Regions from separate parts of the Kitasatospora sp. NPDC053057 genome, predicted to be linked through region 2. Evidence: predicted binding sites of a transcription regulator. Region 2 holds the regulator's gene; the other holds the start of a gene.
The links. The regulator HspR, encoded in region 2, represses chaperone genes until heat shock. The targets are predictions, from matches to a motif close to TTGAGNNNNNNNNNCTCAA.

Region 1: lon (endopeptidase La) is a predicted target of HspR. The motif match lies at 2,496-2,514, and genes of this name have one in related genera.

Annotation. Positions count from the first base shown of each region.
Region 1 covers NZ_JBITZP010000006.1:186,564-195,975, reverse strand. The annotation lists gene ACIG5E_RS09765 (sensor histidine kinase) at 1-171, opposite strand, end outside; gene ACIG5E_RS09760 (response regulator transcription factor) at 250-987, opposite strand; gene ACIG5E_RS09755 (rhomboid-like protein) at 1,550-2,371, shown strand; gene lon (endopeptidase La) at 2,537-4,933, shown strand; gene ACIG5E_RS09745 (GtrA family protein) at 4,979-5,521, shown strand; gene ACIG5E_RS09740 (ROK family protein) at 5,608-6,831, shown strand; gene ACIG5E_RS09735 (ABC transporter permease) at 6,966-8,027, opposite strand; gene ACIG5E_RS09730 (MarR family winged helix-turn-helix transcriptional regulator) at 8,140-8,589, shown strand; gene ACIG5E_RS09725 (MDR family MFS transporter) at 8,751-9,412, shown strand, end outside.
Region 2 covers NZ_JBITZP010000002.1:321,501-330,912, reverse strand. The annotation lists gene dnaK (molecular chaperone DnaK) at 1-1,225, shown strand, start outside; gene grpE (nucleotide exchange factor GrpE) at 1,222-1,842, shown strand; gene dnaJ (molecular chaperone DnaJ) at 2,066-3,226, shown strand; gene ACIG5E_RS04100 (heat shock protein transcriptional repressor HspR) at 3,234-3,767, shown strand; gene ACIG5E_RS04095 (hypothetical protein) at 3,990-5,030, shown strand; gene ACIG5E_RS04090 (hypothetical protein) at 5,618-6,235, shown strand; gene ACIG5E_RS04085 (LuxR C-terminal-related transcriptional regulator) at 6,243-6,461, opposite strand; gene ACIG5E_RS04080 (hypothetical protein) at 6,474-6,995, opposite strand; gene ACIG5E_RS04075 (LuxR family transcriptional regulator) at 6,992-7,984, opposite strand; gene ACIG5E_RS04070 (TDT family transporter) at 8,594-9,412, opposite strand, start outside.

The DNA of each region.
Region 1 (9,412 bases), on a different contig from region 2:
CCCGGTGGCCAGGAACACGGAGACGATCACCAGCAGGGCGAGCTTGCCCTTGATCGACCGGACCGGGTCGAGCGGGCGGATGTCGGCCCAGACCCGGCTGGCCGCGCGTGCGGCCAGCGTCTGCGGGCGCGCGCCGTCGGCGTCCCCGTTGCGTTGCTGTGGAAAGGTCATTGGTCCCTGTGATCCCCGCGAGGTCTCACGGCGGTGTCGGACACGGGCCCCCCGGTGGCCCGTCGCCCGAAGCCCCCGTCAGGAGAGCGGGGCCTCCAGTGCGTATCCGACGCCGTGCACGGTGCGGATCCAGCTGGCGCCGATCTTCCGGCGCAGCGCCTTCACGTGGCTGTCGACGGTGCGGGTGCCGGACGCGTCGGTCCAGTCCCACACCTCGGCCAGCAGCTGCTCGCGGGTGAGCACCGCGCGCGGCTGGGCGGCCAGGCAGGCGAGCAGGTCGAACTCGGTCGGCGTCAGGTGGACGTCGCCCGAGGCGAGCCGGACCCGGCGCTGGACGTGGTCGATCTCCAGCTCGCCGAAGCGCAGGCTGCCGAGCGCGGGCGTGCGGGCGGCCTGCTGGGCGCGCTCGACGCGGCGCAGCAGCACGTTGACCCGGGCGGCCAGTTCGCGCATCGAGAACGGTTTGGTCATGTAGTCGTCGGCACCGACGCCGAGGCCGACCAGTAGGTCCGTCTCGTCGTCGCGGGCGGTCAGCATCAGCACCGGGACCGGGCGCTGGGCCTGGATCCGGCGGCACACCTCCAGCCCGTCGAAGCCGGGCAGCATGATGTCCAGGACCACCAGGTCCGGCTGCCAGGTGTGGAAGCCGTCCACCGCGCCGGGGCCGTCATGGGCCACGGCGACCTTGAACCCCTCCGCGCCCAGTCGGGCCGCGATCGACTCGGCGATCGTGGGTTCGTCCTCCACCACCAGCACTCTGCGCTGACTGCTCACTGTGCCACCGGTGTTGGGGTTGTCCTGCTGAATTTCTGTCACGGTCACGCCACCGCCCCCAGGGCTGCGGGCCGGCCACCTGTGGGGATGGCGGGGCTCCGCTCGTAGTCTTGTTCCGTCGTGGACTGTGCCGGGTCCGCCGTCCCGTCGCGTGCCCGGGAGTCGTGTGGACGGATGGTCTCCCGTCCACTTCTCCCACGCACTTCGCAGCGTACGGACAGCAGATGCTTTCCGGCAGGTGGACCGGACGTTTCCGGCCCGTGGGCCGGCTGTCCGGCCGCCCGTGGACCCACCGCTTGAGTGGGCACGGGCCGATACCTTACCCGGCGAATTTTCTCTGCGTAACGGTACGTATGCAGTCCAGTTGACACCAAGTCGCCGGTCAGAGGCCCTACTGACGCGTTAATGGGGAGAAGGTCTGGACCAATGCCGGGAATCCGGCGGATCTTCGCGTCGACGGTCTTCACGGGCTTTTCTCAGGTGCCTCTCAGAACCTCGACGTACCGTGGCCACGACAACGCCCCGCCGGGCGGAATCCGGCGCACGCGCCGGTACGTTGGGCACCTGCGAGCACCGGTGTCGGCGGGCGTGGAGCGGAGGCGGCATGGCGGGACTGCGGCGGGAGGCCGCCCGGAGCGCGCCCGCGGGGGTGCCGTACGGAATGCTCCGGTTCGGACTGCGCACCGGCGTCTTCGAATGGCTGCTGGAACGCGTGCCGACGCCCCGGCGCACTCCCTTCACCCTCGGATATCTCGCCGTGGTGGGAGCCACCACCACCTTCGCCAAAGTCGCCGATCCGGAACTCGTCCAGCGTCTGCAGGAGGCCTCCAGTTCGGACGGCCACAACCTGCTCCAGCACCCTTTGCGCGCCCTTGTGCTCAGTGGCTTCTGGGTGGCCGGGGAGGTGTGGATGCCCTACCTGTGGGGCTTCGCCTTCACCCTGGCGCCGCTGGAGCGCAGGGTCGGCACCGGCCGGGCCGCGGCGGTGTTCGCGATCGGGCACGTCGCGGCGACGCTGCTCTCCCAGGGCGTGGTGATCACCGCGGTGGAGACCGGGCGGATGGCGCCGGAGGCGATGGACTACCTGGACATCGGGGTCAGCTACGGCGTGCTCGCCTGCCTGGGTGCGGTGGCCGGGCTGCTGCCCTGGCGCGGGCGGGTGTTGGCGCTGGGCGGCGTCGGGCTGATGATCGCCCAGCAGATCGCCGTCGAGAAGGACGTGGTCACGGCCGTGGGGCATCCGGCCGCGGTGCTCACCGGGGTGGTGCTGTCACGCTGGCTGCGGCGGATCGAGCGGCGCCCGCCGCGGCCGCGCACCCGTTCGGCGCAGGCCCCGGCGGTCGGCGCCGCTGCCTCCTCGGCCTCCGTTGCCTCCTCGGCCTCCGCGGCGGTGCGGGCCGGTGCCCGCCCGTCCACCGTGCGCTGACGCCCGGGGTCTCTTGGGTCGTTCTTTCCCGGTCCTTTTGACGGCGCCTCCTCTTGGCCGTCCCGGTGACGCGGCGTTCGCTTGCGGCGAACAAGGTGCCGGGAACATCCGGAGCCCGTGAAGCCTTAGTCAGGTCGACTCAAGTTCACTGACTAGGGAGAGATCATGGCATCGACGTCCACACCGCTCACCCTGCCCGTGCTGCCGCTCGACGACGAGGTCGTCCTCCCGGGCATGGTCGTCCCGCTGGACCTGAAGGACGCCGAGGTGCGCGCCGCGGTCGAGGCCGCCCGCGCCGCGGCCGCCGGCTCCGGCAAGCCCCAGGTCCTGCTGGTTCCGCGGGTGGACGGCTCGTACGCGGCGGCCGGCACGCTCGCCACGGTGGAGCAGGTCGGCCGCCTCGCGGACGGGGACCCTGCCGCGCTGGTGCGCGCCGTGCGCCGGGTCCGGATCGGGGTCGGCACCACCGGCCCCGGCGCCGCGCTCTGGGTGGAGACCACGCCGTTCCGGGAGTCCTCGGTCGGCATGCCGGTGGCCGGGCGGGCCGCCGAGCTGGTCAAGGAGTACAAGGCGCTGTCCACCCAGTGGCTGCGCAAGCGCGGCGCCTGGCAGATCGTCGACCGGGTCGCGCAGATCGAGGGCGTCGGCGAGCTCGCCGACAACATCGGCTACGCGCCCTTCGCCACCGCCGAGCAGAAGCTCAAGGTGCTGCTGGAGGCCGACCAGGTCGCCCGGCTGGAGTACGCGCTCACCCTGCTGCGCGACCACCTCGCCGAGGAGGAGGTCAACGACACCATCCGCAAGGACGTCGAGGAGGGCGTGGCCAAGCAGCAGAAGGAGTTCCTGCTCCGCCGCCAGCTGGAGGCCGTCCGCAAGGAGCTGGCCGAGCTGAACGGCGACCCGGCCGACGAGGAGGGCGACTACCGCGCCCGGGTCGAGGCCGCCGACCTCCCGGAGAAGGTGCGGGCGGCCGCGCTCAAGGAGGTCGACAAGCTGGAGCGCTCCTCCGAGCAGTCCCCCGAGGGCTCCTGGATCCGCACCTGGCTGGACACCGTCCTGGAGCTGCCCTGGAACGAGCGCACCGAGGACGCGTACGACATCGTCGGCGCCCGCGCCGTGCTCGACGCCGACCACGCCGGCCTCGCCGACGTGAAGGAGCGGATCGTCGAGTACCTGGCCGTCCGCAAGCGCCGGGCGGACCAGGGGCTCGGCCTGATCGGCGGCCGCCGCGGGGGCGCGGTGCTCGCCCTGGTCGGCCCGCCCGGCGTCGGCAAGACCTCGCTCGGCGAATCGGTGGCCCGCGCCATGGGCCGCAAGTTCGTCCGGGTCGCGCTCGGCGGCGTCCGGGACGAGGCGGAGATCCGCGGCCACCGGCGCACCTACGTCGGCGCGCTGCCCGGCCGCCTGGTGCGGGCGATCAAGGAGGCCGGCTCGATGAACCCGGTCGTCCTGCTCGACGAGATCGACAAGGTCGGCTCCGACTACCGGGGCGACCCGGCCGCCGCCCTGCTGGAGGTGCTGGACCCGGCCCAGAACCACACCTTCCGGGACCACTACCTGGAGGTCGAGCTCGACCTCTCCGACGTGGTCTTCCTCGCCACCGCCAACGTGCTGGAGGCCATCCCCGAGCCGCTGCTCGACCGGATGGAGCTGGTCCGGCTCGACGGCTACACCGAGGACGAGAAGGTCGTCATCGCCCGCGACCACCTGCTCCCGCGCCAGCTGGAGAAGGCCGGCCTCGGCGACGGGCAGGTCAGCGTGGACGAGGAGGCGCTGCGCCGGCTCGCCGGGGAGTACACCCGCGAGGCGGGCGTGCGCACCCTGGAGCGCTCGATCGCCCGGGTGCTGCGCAAGATCGCCGCACAGGCCGAGCTGGGCGAGCGCGAGCTGCCCGCCTCGGTCGGCGCGCAGGATCTGCGCGCCCTGATCGGCCGACCGCACCACGTGCCGGAGTCCGCCCAGGAGCCCGCCGAACGGCGCACCGCCGTCCCCGGCGTGGCCACCGGCCTCGCGGTCACCGGCGCCGGCGGCGACGTCCTCTACATCGAGGCCTCGCTCGCCGACGCCGAGACCGGCGGCACCGGGCTCACCCTGACCGGGCAGCTGGGCGACGTGATGAAGGAGTCCGCGCACATCGCACTCTCCTTCCTGCGCTCGCGCGGCGCCGAACTGGAGCTGCCGGTCACCTCGCTGCGCGACCGCGGCGTGCACCTGCACGTCCCGGCCGGGGCCGTCCCCAAGGACGGGCCGAGTGCCGGCATCACCATGACCACGGCGCTGGCCTCGCTGCTCTCCGGCCGCAAGGTGCGCACCGACGTGGCGATGACGGGCGAGGTGTCGCTGACCGGCCGGGTGCTGCCGATCGGCGGGGTGAAGCAGAAGCTGCTCGCCGCCGACCGGGCCGGCCTCACCACCGTGATCATCCCCAAGCGCAACGAGGCCGACCTGGACGACGTCCCGGCCGAGGTGCTGGAGCGGCTCACCGTCCACCCGGTGGCCGACGTGCGCGAGGTGCTCACACTGGCCCTGGAGCCGGCCGGGGTGCTGGTCGCCGCGGCCTGACGTGATCGACAGGGGGACGGCCGGTCCGCGTGCCAGACTGCGGACATGCCGTCCCCCACGCAACGCGTCCTGGCCCTGGCGCCGGCGCGGCTGCGACCGTTCCTGGTCCGGCACCGCCGACTGGTGAAGTTCCTGCTGGTCGGCAGCGGCTGCTTCGTGCTCACCACGGTGATCGACCTCGAACTCAAGTTCACCGTCCTGGAGCACAAGCCGGTGGTGGCGCTGACGGTGGCGACGGTGATCGCCACCGTCGTCTCCTACGTGCTCAACCGCCGCTGGGCCTTCCGGACGGACGGGCGCCGACCCGAGGCCCTGCTGTTCTACCTGGTCAGCGCGGTGGCGATCGGCGTCAACGACATCCCGCTGGCGCTCTCCCGGTACGCCTTCGAGCTGCGCGAGCCGTACGTCACCCCCTTCCAGCAGGAGATCGCGGACTTCCTCAGCGGGATGGTCCTGGGCACCTTCGTCGCCATGCTGTTCCGGTACTGGGCGATGCGGCGCTGGGTCTTCACCAGCCCCGTCGCGCGGACGCACGCGGGGCCGGAACCCGGTTACGCTGCACCCGAGATGCCACGGGATGTGCCGTAGGGCATGACGTGAGCGAGCGGAGCGAGCTCACAGATGAGAGGCGCGCGTTGTGCGAAGCGCCTCCCGAACGAAGTGAGGTGGGGCGCATGAGCGACATGCGCGCGGAGCCGGACGGCGTCCGGACCGGGCCCGCCAGCCAGCAGGGGATGCGCCGGGCCAACCTGGCCCTGGTGCTCGGCGTGATCGCGCGCGGCCCCCGCTCGCGCGCCGAGGTGGCCGCCGAGACCGGACTGACCAGGGCCGCGGTCTCCTCGCTCGCCGAACAGCTGATCTCGGCCGGCCTGGTCGTCGAGGAGGGCCCCGCCGCCCCCAGCGGCAAGGTCGGCCGCCCCGGCACCGCGCTCGGGCTCAACCCGCTCGGGCCCGGCGGCCTCGGCGCCGAGATCGGCGTCCGGCACCTCGGCGTCTGCGTGGTTGACCTGCGCGGGGAGGTCCGCTCCTGGCGGCGCCAGGAGAGCGCCAACCGCGGCCGCCAGCCCGCCGCCGTGATGGCCGACCTCGCCCAGCTGGTGCGCGCGGCCGTCGCCGAGTCCGGCCTGCGCCCGGCCGGGCTGACCCTGGCCGTGCCCGGGCTGGTCGGCGGCAGCGGGATGCTCCAGCGGGCCGCCAACCTCGGCTGGCAGGACATCCCGCTCGCCGCCGAACTGCGCCCGGCGCTGCGCCTGGCCGGGGGCGGGCTGGCCGAGCTGCCCGTCGAGGCGGACAACGAGGCCAACCTCGGCGGACTGGCCGAACGGTGGCTGGGCGGGAGCGCCGAGGACTTCCTGTACGTCTCCGCCGAGGCCGGCGTCGGCGCGGCCGTCGTGGTCGGCGGCCGACTGCTGCGCGGCGCGCGCGGCTACGCGGGCGAGTTCGGCCACGTCCCCGTCCACCCGGAGGGGCCGCGCTGCGCCTGCGGGGCGCACGGCTGCCTGGAGCAGTACGCGGGCGAGGCCGCTGTGCTGCGGGCGGCCGGGCTGGCCGGCGCGCGCGGAGACTGGGTGACCCTGCTCGCCGAACGCGCCGGCGCCGGGGACGAGCCGGCCCGGGCGGCGCTGGCCGGGGCCGGCTCGGCGCTCGGCATCGCGGCCGCCGGGGCGGTCAACCTGCTGGACCCGGCCCAGGTGGTGCTGGGCGGCGGCTACGCCCGGCTGGCGGCCTGGCTGCTGCCGGCGATGCGGCGCGAACTGGCCGCCCGGGTGACGGTGCGGCCCTTCGCGGAGGACCGGCTGACGGTCTCCCGGCTCGGCCGGCGCGGACCGCTGCTGGGCGCGGCGGTGGGTGTGGTGCGCGCCATCGTGTCCGACCCGGGCCCGCTCGCGGGCGGCTGAGTCCGGACCCGCTGAGCCCGTACCCGCTGAGCCCGGAGCCGCTGAGCCCGTACCCGCTGAGCCCGTGCCGCACCGGAACGCGACCGAGCCCCCGGCCGCAGCGGCCGGGGGCTCGGTGGGTCGTGCGCTGGGGCTCAGGCCCCGGCGGGGGTCTGCGCGGGGGTCCCGGCGCCGATCGCGTCGACCTCGGCGCGCGGGCCGCGCAGGACGGCCAGGAAGGCGACGCCGATGCCGAGGACCGCCCAGACCACCAGGACCAGGATCGGCATGCCCAGGTTGGTGGAGCCGAAGTAGGCGATCGACTTGGTGGCGCTGGTGCCGGCGCCGTTGGGGATCAGCGAGCCGATCGCCCGCCAGAACGGCGGCATCATCGGGGCGGGGTAGACGCCGCCGGCGCTCGGGTTGCCCAGCACCACGAAGACCAGCACGGCGAGGCCGATGCCGATGATCCCGAACAGGCACTGCAGCGCCATGGTGAACGCGCCGACGGTGAACACCACCAGGGTGCCGATGGCGGTCAGGGCCAGGATCGAGCCGGGCATCGCGTCCAGGACCGGTCCGGCGATGATCGTGCCGCCGAGGCCCGCGCCGACCGAGTACAGCGCCAGGACGCCGAGGCGGATCAGCAGGCGGTGGACGTTGGCCGGCTTGGAGCCGGCGCTGATGCCGAGGATCGAGGCGACCAGGTAACCGCCGACGCACCAGCCGATGACCAGGTAGAAGGCGGTGAGGCCGTTGGTGTCGCCCTTGGCCAGCGGGACGACGTCCTCGACCTTGACGGTGCGGCCCTGGGACTTGTCCAGCGCGGTGGTGATGCTCTCGGCGGCCTTGGCGGCGGAGGTGCCGCGGGCGCTGCCGGTGAGCAGGGTGTCCTCGGTGCCGTTCGGGTTCACGACCAGCGCGGCGTAGATCTTCTGGTCCTTGATCTGCTGGGTCGCCGTCTCGGCGTCCGGCGCGGTGACGGGCTTGACGGCCTCGTCCGGCACCGACTCCAGGGCCTGCACCAGCTTGGGCGTGACCTGCGGCGGGGCGACCACCCCGATCGATAGCTTGTGCGGGGTCGGGTGGTGCAGCGCCCCGACGTACGAGGTGATGAAGCCGAGCTGCAACAGCAGCACGCCGATCACGAGCAGCGCCGCACGCGGTGTGACCGCGCCCTTCAGTTCAGCGATGAAACCCTGCCCCGGGGCGGCCATCCACATCTCCCTGCGTATCGGCGGAAATCGGATACTTAATACCATGAACTAGTTGGGTTGTCCCATCTCCCGCGCCGGTTCTCGGCCACCCCCGCTGGGCGATACTGGCGCGGTGACGGACGAGGAAGCCCTGGTGGCAGTGGAGCGCGAGGTCGGGCTGATGTTCCGGCGGGGACGCGCGAGAGTGGCGGAACTCTCACGCCGCGTGCACCCCGGGCTGGACGGCATGGCGTACAGCCTGCTCGGTTACATCGAGCAGACCGGGCGGGTGCGGGTGACGGACGTCGGAGTGCACTTCGCGGTCGGCAAGGGCACCGTGAGCCGGCAGATCCGCGCGCTGGAGGAGCTCGGCCTGGTCGCCCGGGAGGCGGATCCGCTGGACCGCCGGGCGGCGCTGGTCTCGCTGACCGAGGACGGGCGGCGGCGCTTCGAGTCCGCCCGGGACGTCCGGATGCGGCGGGTGCGCGGGGTGATGGGTGGGTGGTCGCGCGAGGACGTGGACCGCTTCGCCGAGCTGCTGCACCGCTTCAACGAGGTGCTGGGGGAGCCGCCCGCGGAGTGAGTCGAAGGGCCCGGGTGCGGGCCCGGTGCGGACCTTGCTGGAGCACGAGGAAAGTTGCCTTAGTCAACCATCGGGCTTATGGTTGCTTAAGGCAACAAATTTTCATGCCCGCGCATCCCCGCACCCGCTCCGCACTCCGCCCGCCTCGCCGAAGGACCCAGATGACCGTGACCACCCAGGCCTCGACCGGCGCCGCAGCCGGCGTCGACGACCGACCGATGACCCACCGGCAGGTGATGGAGGCACTGTCCGGCCTGCTGCTCGGCCTGTTCGTCGCCGTGCTCTCCTCGACCGTCGTCTCCAACGCCCTGCCGCACATCCTCACCGACCTGCACGGCGGCCAGTCCGCCTACACCTGGGTGATCACCGCGGCCCTGCTCACGCTGACCGCCTCCACCCCGATCTGGGGCAAGCTCTCCGACCTGGCCAGCAAGAAGCTGCTGCTCCAGATCGCCCTCCTGATCTACATCGCCACCTCCGCGCTGGCCGGCCTGTCGCAGAACACCGGCGAGCTGATCGCCTGCCGCGCGCTCCAGGGCATCGGCGCCGGCGGTGTCGTCGCGCTCGGCCAGATCTGCCTGGCCGCGATGGTCCCGCCGCGCGAGCGCGGCCGCTACAGCGGCTACTTCGGCGCGGTCTTCGCCCTCGCCACCATCGGCGGCCCGCTGATCGGCGGCGTCATCGTGGACACCTCCTGGCTCGGCTGGCGCTGGTGCTTCTACGTCGGCATCCCGTTCGCGCTGGCCGCGATCCTGGTGGTGCAGCGCACCCTCAAGCTGCCGGTGGTCAAGCGCCCGGTGAAGATCGACTACCTGGGCGCGCT
Region 2 (9,412 bases):
CCACCTGGTCAAGGTCTTCCAGTCCGGCCACGGCGTCGACCTGTCCAAGGACAAGATGGCCCTGCAGCGTCTGCGCGAGGCCGCCGAGAAGGCCAAGATCGAGCTGTCCTCGTCCTCCGAGACCTCGATCAACCTGCCGTACATCACGGCCTCCGCCGAGGGCCCGCTGCACCTGGACGAGAAGCTCACCCGCGCCCAGTTCCAGCAGCTGACCGCGGACCTGCTCGAGCGCTGCAAGGTCCCGTTCAACAACGTCATCAAGGACGCCGGCATCTCGCTCGCCGAGATCGACCACGTCGTCCTGGTCGGCGGCTCGACCCGCATGCCGGCCGTCGCCGAGCTGGTCCGCGAGCTCACCGGTGGCAAGGACGCCAACAAGGGCGTCAACCCGGACGAGGTCGTCGCCATCGGCGCCTCGCTCCAGGCCGGTGTCCTCAAGGGCGAGGTCAAGGACGTCCTGCTGCTCGACGTCACCCCGCTGTCCCTCGGCATCGAGACCAAGGGCGGCATCATGACCAAGCTCATCGAGCGCAACACCACGATCCCGACCAAGCGCTCCGAGATCTTCACGACGGCCGAGGACAACCAGCCGTCCGTACAGATCCAGGTCTACCAGGGCGAGCGCGAGATCGCCGCGTACAACAAGAAGCTCGGGATGTTCGAGCTCACCGGCCTCCCGCCGGCGCCGCGCGGCCTGCCGCAGATCGAGGTCACCTTCGACATCGACGCCAACGGCATCATGCACGTCGCCGCCAAGGACCTCGGCACCGGCAAGGAGCAGAAGATGACCGTCACCGGCGGCTCCTCGCTGCCGAAGGACGAGGTCGACCGCATGCGCCGCGAGGCCGAGCAGTACGCCGAGGACGACCACAACCGCCGCGAGGCCGTGGAGACCCGCAACTCCGCCGAGCAGCTCGTCTACTCGACCGAGAAGTTCATCGCCGACAACGCCGACAAGCTCCCGGCCGACGTCAAGACCGAGGTCGAGACCGCCATCGGCGAGCTCAAGGAGGCCCTGAAGGGCGAGGACGTCGCGAAGATCCGCGAGGCCTCGGAGAAGGTCTCCACCACCGCCCAGAAGCTCGGCCAGGCGCTCTACGCCAACGCCGACGCCGCCGGTGCCGGTGCCGCCGCGGCCGGCGAGTCCACCCAGGCCAAGGAAGACGACGTCGTCGACGCCGAGATCGTGGACGACGAGAAGCCCAAGGGCGGTGCGTCGGCATGACGGACAAGCCGCAGGGCGGCAAGCCCGGCGACGACTCCGCCGCCGAGGAGGCCGTGATCAAGGCTGCCGAGGAGGCCGCCGCCGGCGGTGCCGGCGAGGGCTCCGAGGACCTCGCCACGGCCAAGCGTGAGCTGGCCGAGCGCACTGCGGACCTGCAGCGCCTGCAGGCCGAGTACCAGAACTACCGCAAGCGGGTCGAGCGCGACCGGCTGACCGTCCGCGAGATCGCGGTCTCCAACATCCTGGAGTCCCTGATCCCCGTCCTGGACGACATCGGCCGCGCCCGCGAGCACGGCGAGGTGACGGGCGGCTTCAAGTCCGTCGCCGAGTCCCTGGAGACGGTCGTCGCCAAGCTGGGCCTGCAGCAGTTCGGCAAGGAGGGCGAGCCCTTCGACCCGACGCAGCACGAGGCGCTGATGCACAGCTACTCCTCGGACGTCACCGAGGACACCTGCGTGCAGATCCTCCAGCCCGGCTACCGCATCGGCGAGCGGATCATCCGCCCGGCGATGGTCGCCGTGGCCGAGCCCCAGCCGGGCACCCAGACGACGCCCGGCCCGGACGCCGAGGCCGAGTCCGCCGACGCGGACAAGTCCGACGGTGGCTCGGACAGCTGACAACCTGTGACAGCTGACAACCAGTGCGCTGCGGAGTCGCGTGCCTGCCAGTACGGCGGCCGACTCCGCAGCGCGCTGTCAACAGCTCCTCTTTCGGCGACTGTTGACAGCGCAGTGACGATGGACATCGGGAGGTGGCGGAAGCCGTGAGCGAGCGCAGCGAGCGAACCATGAAGAGGTGCGTGTCCCGCTCAGCGGCTGCCGAGCGCAGCGAGGTGGGCGCATGAGTGGCAAGGACTACGTGGAGAAGGACTACTACAAGGTCCTCGGCGTGCCCAAGGACGCCACCGCCACCGAGATCAAGAAGACCTACCGGAAACTGGCGCGCGAGTTCCACCCCGACGCGAACAAGGGCGACGCCAAGGCCGAGGAGCGCTTCAAGGACATCTCCGAGGCGTACGACGTCCTCTCCGACGAGAAGCGCCGCAAGGAGTACGACGAGGCCCGCAGCCTCTTCGCCAACGGCGGCTTCCGCACCGGCGGCCCCAGCACCGGCAGCTACAGCTTCGACTTCGGCGACCTCTTCAGCGGCAGCCAGGGCGGCAGCAGCGGCAGCGGTGGCGGACTCGGCGACGTCTTCGGCGGCCTCTTCAACCGCGGCAGCACCCGGCAGGCCCAGCCCCGGCGCGGCGCCGACGTCGAGACCGAGGTGACGCTCTCCTTCGAGGAGGCGGTGGACGGCGCCACCGTCCCCCTGCGGATGACCAGCCAGGCCCCCTGCCGGCTCTGCAACGGCACCGGCGCCAAGGCCGGCACCACCCCGCGGGTCTGCCCCACCTGCGTCGGCGCCGGCACCGTCAGCCGCGGCCAGGGCGCCTTCGCGCTCTCCGAGCCCTGCAAGGACTGCCGCGGCCGGGGCATGATCGTCGACGACCCGTGCCCCGACTGCCACGGCAGCGGCCGGGCCAGCTCCGCCCGCACCATGCAGGTCCGCATCCCGGCCGGAGTCCAGGCCGACCAGCGGATCCGGCTCAAGGGCAAGGGTGCCCAGGGCGAACGCGGCGGCCAGCCCGGCGACCTCTACGTCACCGTGCACGTCGACCCGCACCCGGTCTTCGGGCGCAAGGGCGACAACCTCACCGTCACCGTCCCGGTCACCTTCCCCGAGGCGACCCTCGGCGCCACCATCGAGGTGCCCACGCTCAACGGTCCCGCCGTCAAGCTCAAGCTGCCCCCGGGCAGCGCCAACGGCCTCACCATGCGCGCCCGCGGCAAGGGCGCCACCCGCAAGGACGGCACCCGCGGCGACCTCCTCGTCACCGTCGAGGTCGTGGTGCCCCAGCACGTCACCGGCGACGCGCTGAACGCTCTGGAGCAGTACCGCGAGGCCACCGCCTCCGACGACCCGCGAGCTGCCCTGTTCCGGGCGGCGAAGGGAGCGTGACGACCAGATGTCCCCGAATCCGATGAACCCGATGGACGCCGACGGCCCGATCGGCCCCGGCCTCGGCGAGGGCCTGCCCGGCAGCGGCCCCCGCCGCACCCGGCGCGCCGCGGCCCCGCCGCAGTACGTACTCACCGAGGAAACCCCGGTGTACGTCATCTCGGTCGCCGCCGAACTCTCCGGCCTCCACCCGCAGACGCTGCGCCAGTACGACCGCCTCGGCCTGGTCAGCCCCGACCGCACCGCCGGCCGCGGCCGCCGCTACTCGGCCCGCGACATCCAGCAGCTGCGCGAGGTCCAGCGGCTCTCCCAGGACGAGGGCATCAACCTGGCCGGCATCAAGCGGATCATCGAGCTGGAGAACCAGGTCACCGCCCTCCAGGCCCGCATCACCGAACTGGTCGACTCCCTGGAGGGCGCCGCCACCGCCCTCCAGCAGCGCGAGGCCGCCGTCCACGCCTCCTACCGCCGCGACCTCGTCCCGTACCAGCCCCCCACCCCGCAGTCCAGCGCCCTCGTCGTCTGGCGCCCCAAGCGCTGACCCGAGGCACCGCTCACCTCGCCAGCCGCCGGCTCCCTCCTGTTCGGGGGGTGCCGGCGGTTGGCGTGTGGTGAGAGAGTGGCGGCTTCGGATCGGCTACCGGGCGTCGTGACCTCCTTCATTCGAGCTAGGCGTCGGATCGCGGTCTCCGATTAAGATCCCTGAGGCCGCGGACTTCAGTCGCGTTGACTACTTTGTCCGGTCGACGACAAGGAGCCGAAAGTGAGTGATCGAGAACACCTGGTGAACCACCATGGTCGATCGCCAATCCTGTCTCCCGGTGCGCGGACGCTGTACCTCAAAGCGCTGGCGGGGGACGGTCGGCTCGTCAGGGCCTCCTGCACTCAGGACGAGAACGAGGCGCTCCAGGAGCTGCTCGCAATCGGGCTTCTGATATCGGACAACGACGAGCCCGGCTCATTGTTCGCCGTCGACCCTGAGAAACTCGCCGCCAGTCTGAGCTCGACCTGGCAACGTCAGGCCCTAGACCTCCTGGCCCGCGCGGTTTCGATTCCAGGCGAATTGACCGATCTGGCGGAAGCATTTCACACGCCGGATCAGAGCGGCGGCCCCATCGAGTACGTCCAGGGCCGGGCACTGATTAATCAGCGGTTGCAACAGGCCATGGCCAGCGGCATGACCGAGGGTCTCGCCATGCAGCCGGGGGGGCCACGGCCCTCCGAAATGCTGACTTCATTCCTGAAGCGGGATCTCGACATCATTCGCACCGGCGCATCGATGCGGTCGATCTACAACGCGAGCACTCGCTACCACCAGCCCACCAGGGACTACGTGGCCACACTCGCCAAAGAGGGGTGGCAGTTCCGGACCCTGGACGAGCCGTACGCACGGCTGTTGATCTTCGATCGACGACTCGCCGTAATTCCGGTCGCCGAAGACAACCTGGCCGCTTTCATCCACGATGCGGCGGTGGTCAACTATCTCGCCCAAGAGGTTTTCGAACGGAACTGGAGCAGAGCCCTGGATTTCGAGGGCGACCGCACCGTGCCCCAGCAGGTCGTGTCACAGCTCCGGCACACCATCATCGACCTGCTGCTGTCCGGAACGAATCACCGGGTCATCGCACGGAGACTCGGCATCAGCGAGCGAACCCTGGCCAGGCATATCGCGGAAATGCGCGAGGAGTACAACGTCGACTCGCTCTTCCAGCTCGGCTACGTCCTGGGGCACGCGTCGAGGGCGGACCGCGGGACCACGGTCACAGCAGCGTTGGACCCCTCGGTGACCGACGGGTTGCTGTAGCCGAATGCGGGCAGCTGGTAACCGTCGGTGACGCAGACGCGCACCCCGGACGCCGGCAGGGCAATCCGGCTATGGGTGGGCCCTACCAGTGAAAGTCGTCAGCCACCGTCTCAGCCCCGACAACAGCCACGGTCGCACGGTCATGTGCCGTCACCGAAGCCCCATAACCCGCGATAGAGACGCAAGCGGCCAAAAGGGAAACGCCCGCTACCGTGGACAGCACGACCTTACGGACAAGTCGACGCATAGGGGACATGGACCCACCCTCTTCCTCTCGAGTCCGCAAGTTGGACTAATAGCACTAGCGTCCACATGATGCCGCATGCCCCGCTTCATTGTCACCCACCAACCAACAGAGCGGGCGTCATCTCTCTGCCAGGCATCCAGATGCCAGGGCGCAGCGCTGGACGCAGCCATCGCCACTGATAGACGATCAGTTCGCTCCCGATGGTCCCAAGCAGCCGGAAGACTTGCCGCTGTACCGTCAAATTTCCGTTCCGCTTAACCATCAGATTCCTTGAAGCAGCAACCAAACACGCCTACCGGCACCGCCTCCTCCCCCCGGTCGGCCTTCCCCCGGAGTCGACATGACCGAGCCCTACCTGCGTCACCACGACAGCCAGGCCCCTGAGGGTCGGCGTGCACGTGTGTTCCTGGCCGCGCCGCTGATGCGACTGACCGGCCCCGCAGACAGTGTGGTGACGCTCGCCAGCCGGACGCGGCTGACGACGCTCCGCACCACTCTCCTCCGCAGCGGTGCCGCCGTGTACAGCGCGCACCACAGCGACGCCTGGACCGTCGCCGGCCGGGCCCCCGAGCCCCGGGTGCCGTCCGACTTCCGGGCGCTGCAGTCCGCGGACCTGGTGTTCGCCTACGTCGGAGCCCCGCTCTCGGCCGGGGTGAGCCTCGAACTCGGTTGGGCGTCGGCCCTGCGGAAGCCGATCGTCCTGCTCGTCGACGAGGCCATCACCCACAACCCGCTGATCGCCACCATCGAGCAGGTCGCCCCCGTCCTGCCGCTGGTCTTCGACGACACCTGGTCACAGGAAGCCCTCCACCACACCGTGGAGACCGCCCTGGACTGGGCCGGCATGGCGCTCTCCCTCCGCGAGGGCTTCTGGACCGCCCCCGGTGACCGCTTCAACGTCCCCCGGCAGCAGACCGCCGTCCCCGGCTACTGGCCGACCGGCGCCGCCACCGGCTGAGCAGAGCTCACCCACCGGACTCCCCCGTCCGGGCTCCCCGCATCTGCCGGCCGAGTCGGCACAGCGTCTCGGCGTCGTACACCTCACGCAGGCGGGCGATGTGACCGGCCACGGTCCGTTCGCTCAGCCCCATCCGGCCGGCGATCGCCCGCTGCGTGAGACCCCGGGCGAGCAGGCGACCCACCTGCTCGCGGCCGACGGCATCGACCAGCCCGGGGTCAGGCATCGCGGGCTCCCCTCATCTGCCGGCCGAGCTGGAACAGGGTCTCGGCGTCGTGCAGTTCGCGCAGCCGGGCGATGTGGCCGGCCACCGTGCGCTCGCTGAGGCCAGGCGGCCCGCGGTGGACCGCTGGGTGAGGCCCTGGGCGAGCAGCCGACCGACCTGCTCGTGGACCGGCGAGCCTGAGGAACCAGCGGCGAGTGCAGACCAGTTGACGCCCTCGGAGAGCTGCCAGAAGCGCTCGAAGACCTCGACCATGAAGGTGATCGTGGCCGGGTCCTCCAGGAACACGGCGGCGTTGAGGTCGGCCGATGCGGGGACGATGGCGACGGTACGGTCGAAGATCATCATCTTGGTGAGCGCGAACGACGCGACCCGGATGTGGCAGCCGATGTCGGTCAGCCGGGCGGCCAGCCGGGCGGTCGGTCCATTCAGTCGGGCGGCCGACTCGTAGATGGTGAGCGAGGTCCTCGGGGCGCAGTCGTCCGCCGCCGCGGACGGCTGCGAGGTAGAGGGCGCGTTCGGCGGGGCCGGGCTCATCGGTCATCACGGGCGCCTCTCATCAGCCAGCCGAGCTGGAAGAGGGTCTGGGCGCCGTAGCGGTCGCGGAGGCGGGCGATGTGGCCTGCGACGGTGCGTTCGCTGAGGCCGAGGCGGGTGGCGACGGCTCGTTGGGTGAGGCCGCGCGCGAGCAGGCGGCCGACCCGGTCGGGGGTGGTGCGGGTGGGGCCCTGGCCGAGGGCGGTGGCGGCTTCGGTGGTGTCGGCGCGGGTCCAGTCGCGTTCGAAGCCGCCGATCAGGAAGGTGAGGGCGGCCGGGTCGCTGATGAACGCGGCGGCGCTGTTGTCGTCGTTGGCGGAGATGACGGCGACGCTGCGGTCGAAGACGATCAGCCGCTGGAAGGGCTCGTCGAGGATCCGGATCTGCGAGCCGTACCGGGTGACTTCCTCGGCGTAGGCGATCGCGGGCGGCTCGGCCAGCGCGACGGGTTGGTAGATGGTGCGCAGCGAGCAGCCGCGCTGGAGGAGTTGGACGTCCTGGGCGAGGGCGACCTGCAGGGCGTCGGCGGGGCGTTGGCCGGGTTGGGCGGTGAGGACCTCGGAGCGGCAGTCGGAGACCAGCTGGGAGATCCGCTGGCGGATGTGGACGTGGCCCTCGACGTAGACGGCGCCGCCGGAGCGGCCGGACGGGCGGGGCATCGCGTCGTAGGCGCGGGTGAGGCCGTCCAGGGCGCAGGGGAGGTTCTCGGCGCGGACCAGCAACCGGGTGGCCTCGCTGCGGAGTTCGGCGCCGAGGCGGTCGCTGACGGAGCGTGGGCTGACGGCGGTGTAGCAGCGGTCCATCCGGTTGACCATGACCAGGCCGATGTCGAGGAGCTGCCGCAGTGCGGTGCGTTCGTCGTCGGTGATGTCGGCGAACGGGATGCGCCCGCCTTCGGCGATGATCGCCAGGTACAACTGCCGGGCGGCCTCGTCGGGTTCCCCGCCCTCGGGCATCTGGTGCGGCGTGACCGCCGGTTCCGCCGTCACGTCGCACTCTCCCTGCCGGACGCCTCTCCCCTGTTCCCCCCACCCGTACGTGCGGTCCGCGGGTACCGGTGGCCGGGGGCGTTTCACGGTACCGGTCGGACGGTGAACCCCCGGGGCCGGGTGCCGTCGCACACCGGGATCCCGGGGGTCCCCATCAGCACGCCAATGCCTAGGCGCTTCCGTCGAGGCGGAGCAGCAACGCCTCGCCGGCTCCGGTTCCGGGCTCCATCACCACACGTGGACCCCGGCCGGGGCTCTTCCCCCCCGTTCCACGGGTGCGGGACCTTGCACCCGTGGTCAGTCTGAAGAGCAAGTCGCCACCATCGGGCTGCGGTTCCCGGACGACCTGGCGTGCCTCCACCCTCACAGCGTGACGGCCGGTGGACAAGTGCCGCCCGAGTGCAGGTTCGCGCAATTGCAGTTATCTGCATCCCGGCGGGGGTGCGGGGCCGCGGGCGGCGGATCGGATTCCGGTAAAGGCCGAGGCCAGCGGGGGGTGGAAGCGGCGGGTGCCGATTTGCTGTGCACCGTCACCCTGCAGCTGCGCGATCCTGCAACGGCGGCGTGCTCCTGACGACAGGTGTCCGCCGGGCGTCGGGTCGCCGCAGCTCAGCGCGCCAGCAGCCGGCCGCGCAGCAGCCCGGCGGCCGTGCCGCCCGCCGCCAGCAGCCAGGCGGCGCCCAGCAGCAGGTAGAGGCCGACGGCCAGCCCGGTGAAGCCGCCGAAGCCGGTGTGCCCGGCGAGCGCGGAGGCGCCGGTGACGCAGGTGCCGACCGGGAAGGTGTACGCCCACCAGGTCATCGCGAACGGCATCCCGGCCCGCCGGGCGCGCAGGTTGGCGGTGAGCGCGACGGACAGCCAGAGCATCGCGACGCCGATCACCGCGATGCCGTACAGCTCGGCCAGCGGCCGCATGACGGGCGCCAGCGCGGGCAGCACCGGGCGGGCCGCGTCGGCGAGCTGGTGGATCGCGGTGACGGACTGGCCGAGCGGGCCGAGCACCAGGAACAGCGCGGGGGTGAGCGCCAGGGCGGGCACCTTGCTGTGGAACAGCCCGGTGAACACCACCGGCAGCAGCACCAGGGTGGCCAGCAGGCCGACCCCGAACAGCGCCCAGCAGGCGTACAGCAGGGCCTGCTGCGGCGGGCCGGCGGGCAGGTGCGGAACGAGTGCCGGGCCACAGGCGGAGGCGACCAGCGGGGCGACCACGGGCAGCAGCCAGGTCGGGTTGGCCTCCAGGGCGGACACCGTGTGCCGGGTGATCATCAGGTACGGGATGCCGGCCGCGACGGTCAGCGCGTACAGGGTGCCGACGCCCCACAGCACGGCGTCCAGGGCGACGGCCGGACCGATGCCGATGACCCGCGAGCCGAGCAGCAGGGTGCCGAGCCCGACCGCCAGCAGCGCCATCGGCGGGCAGCCGTAGAA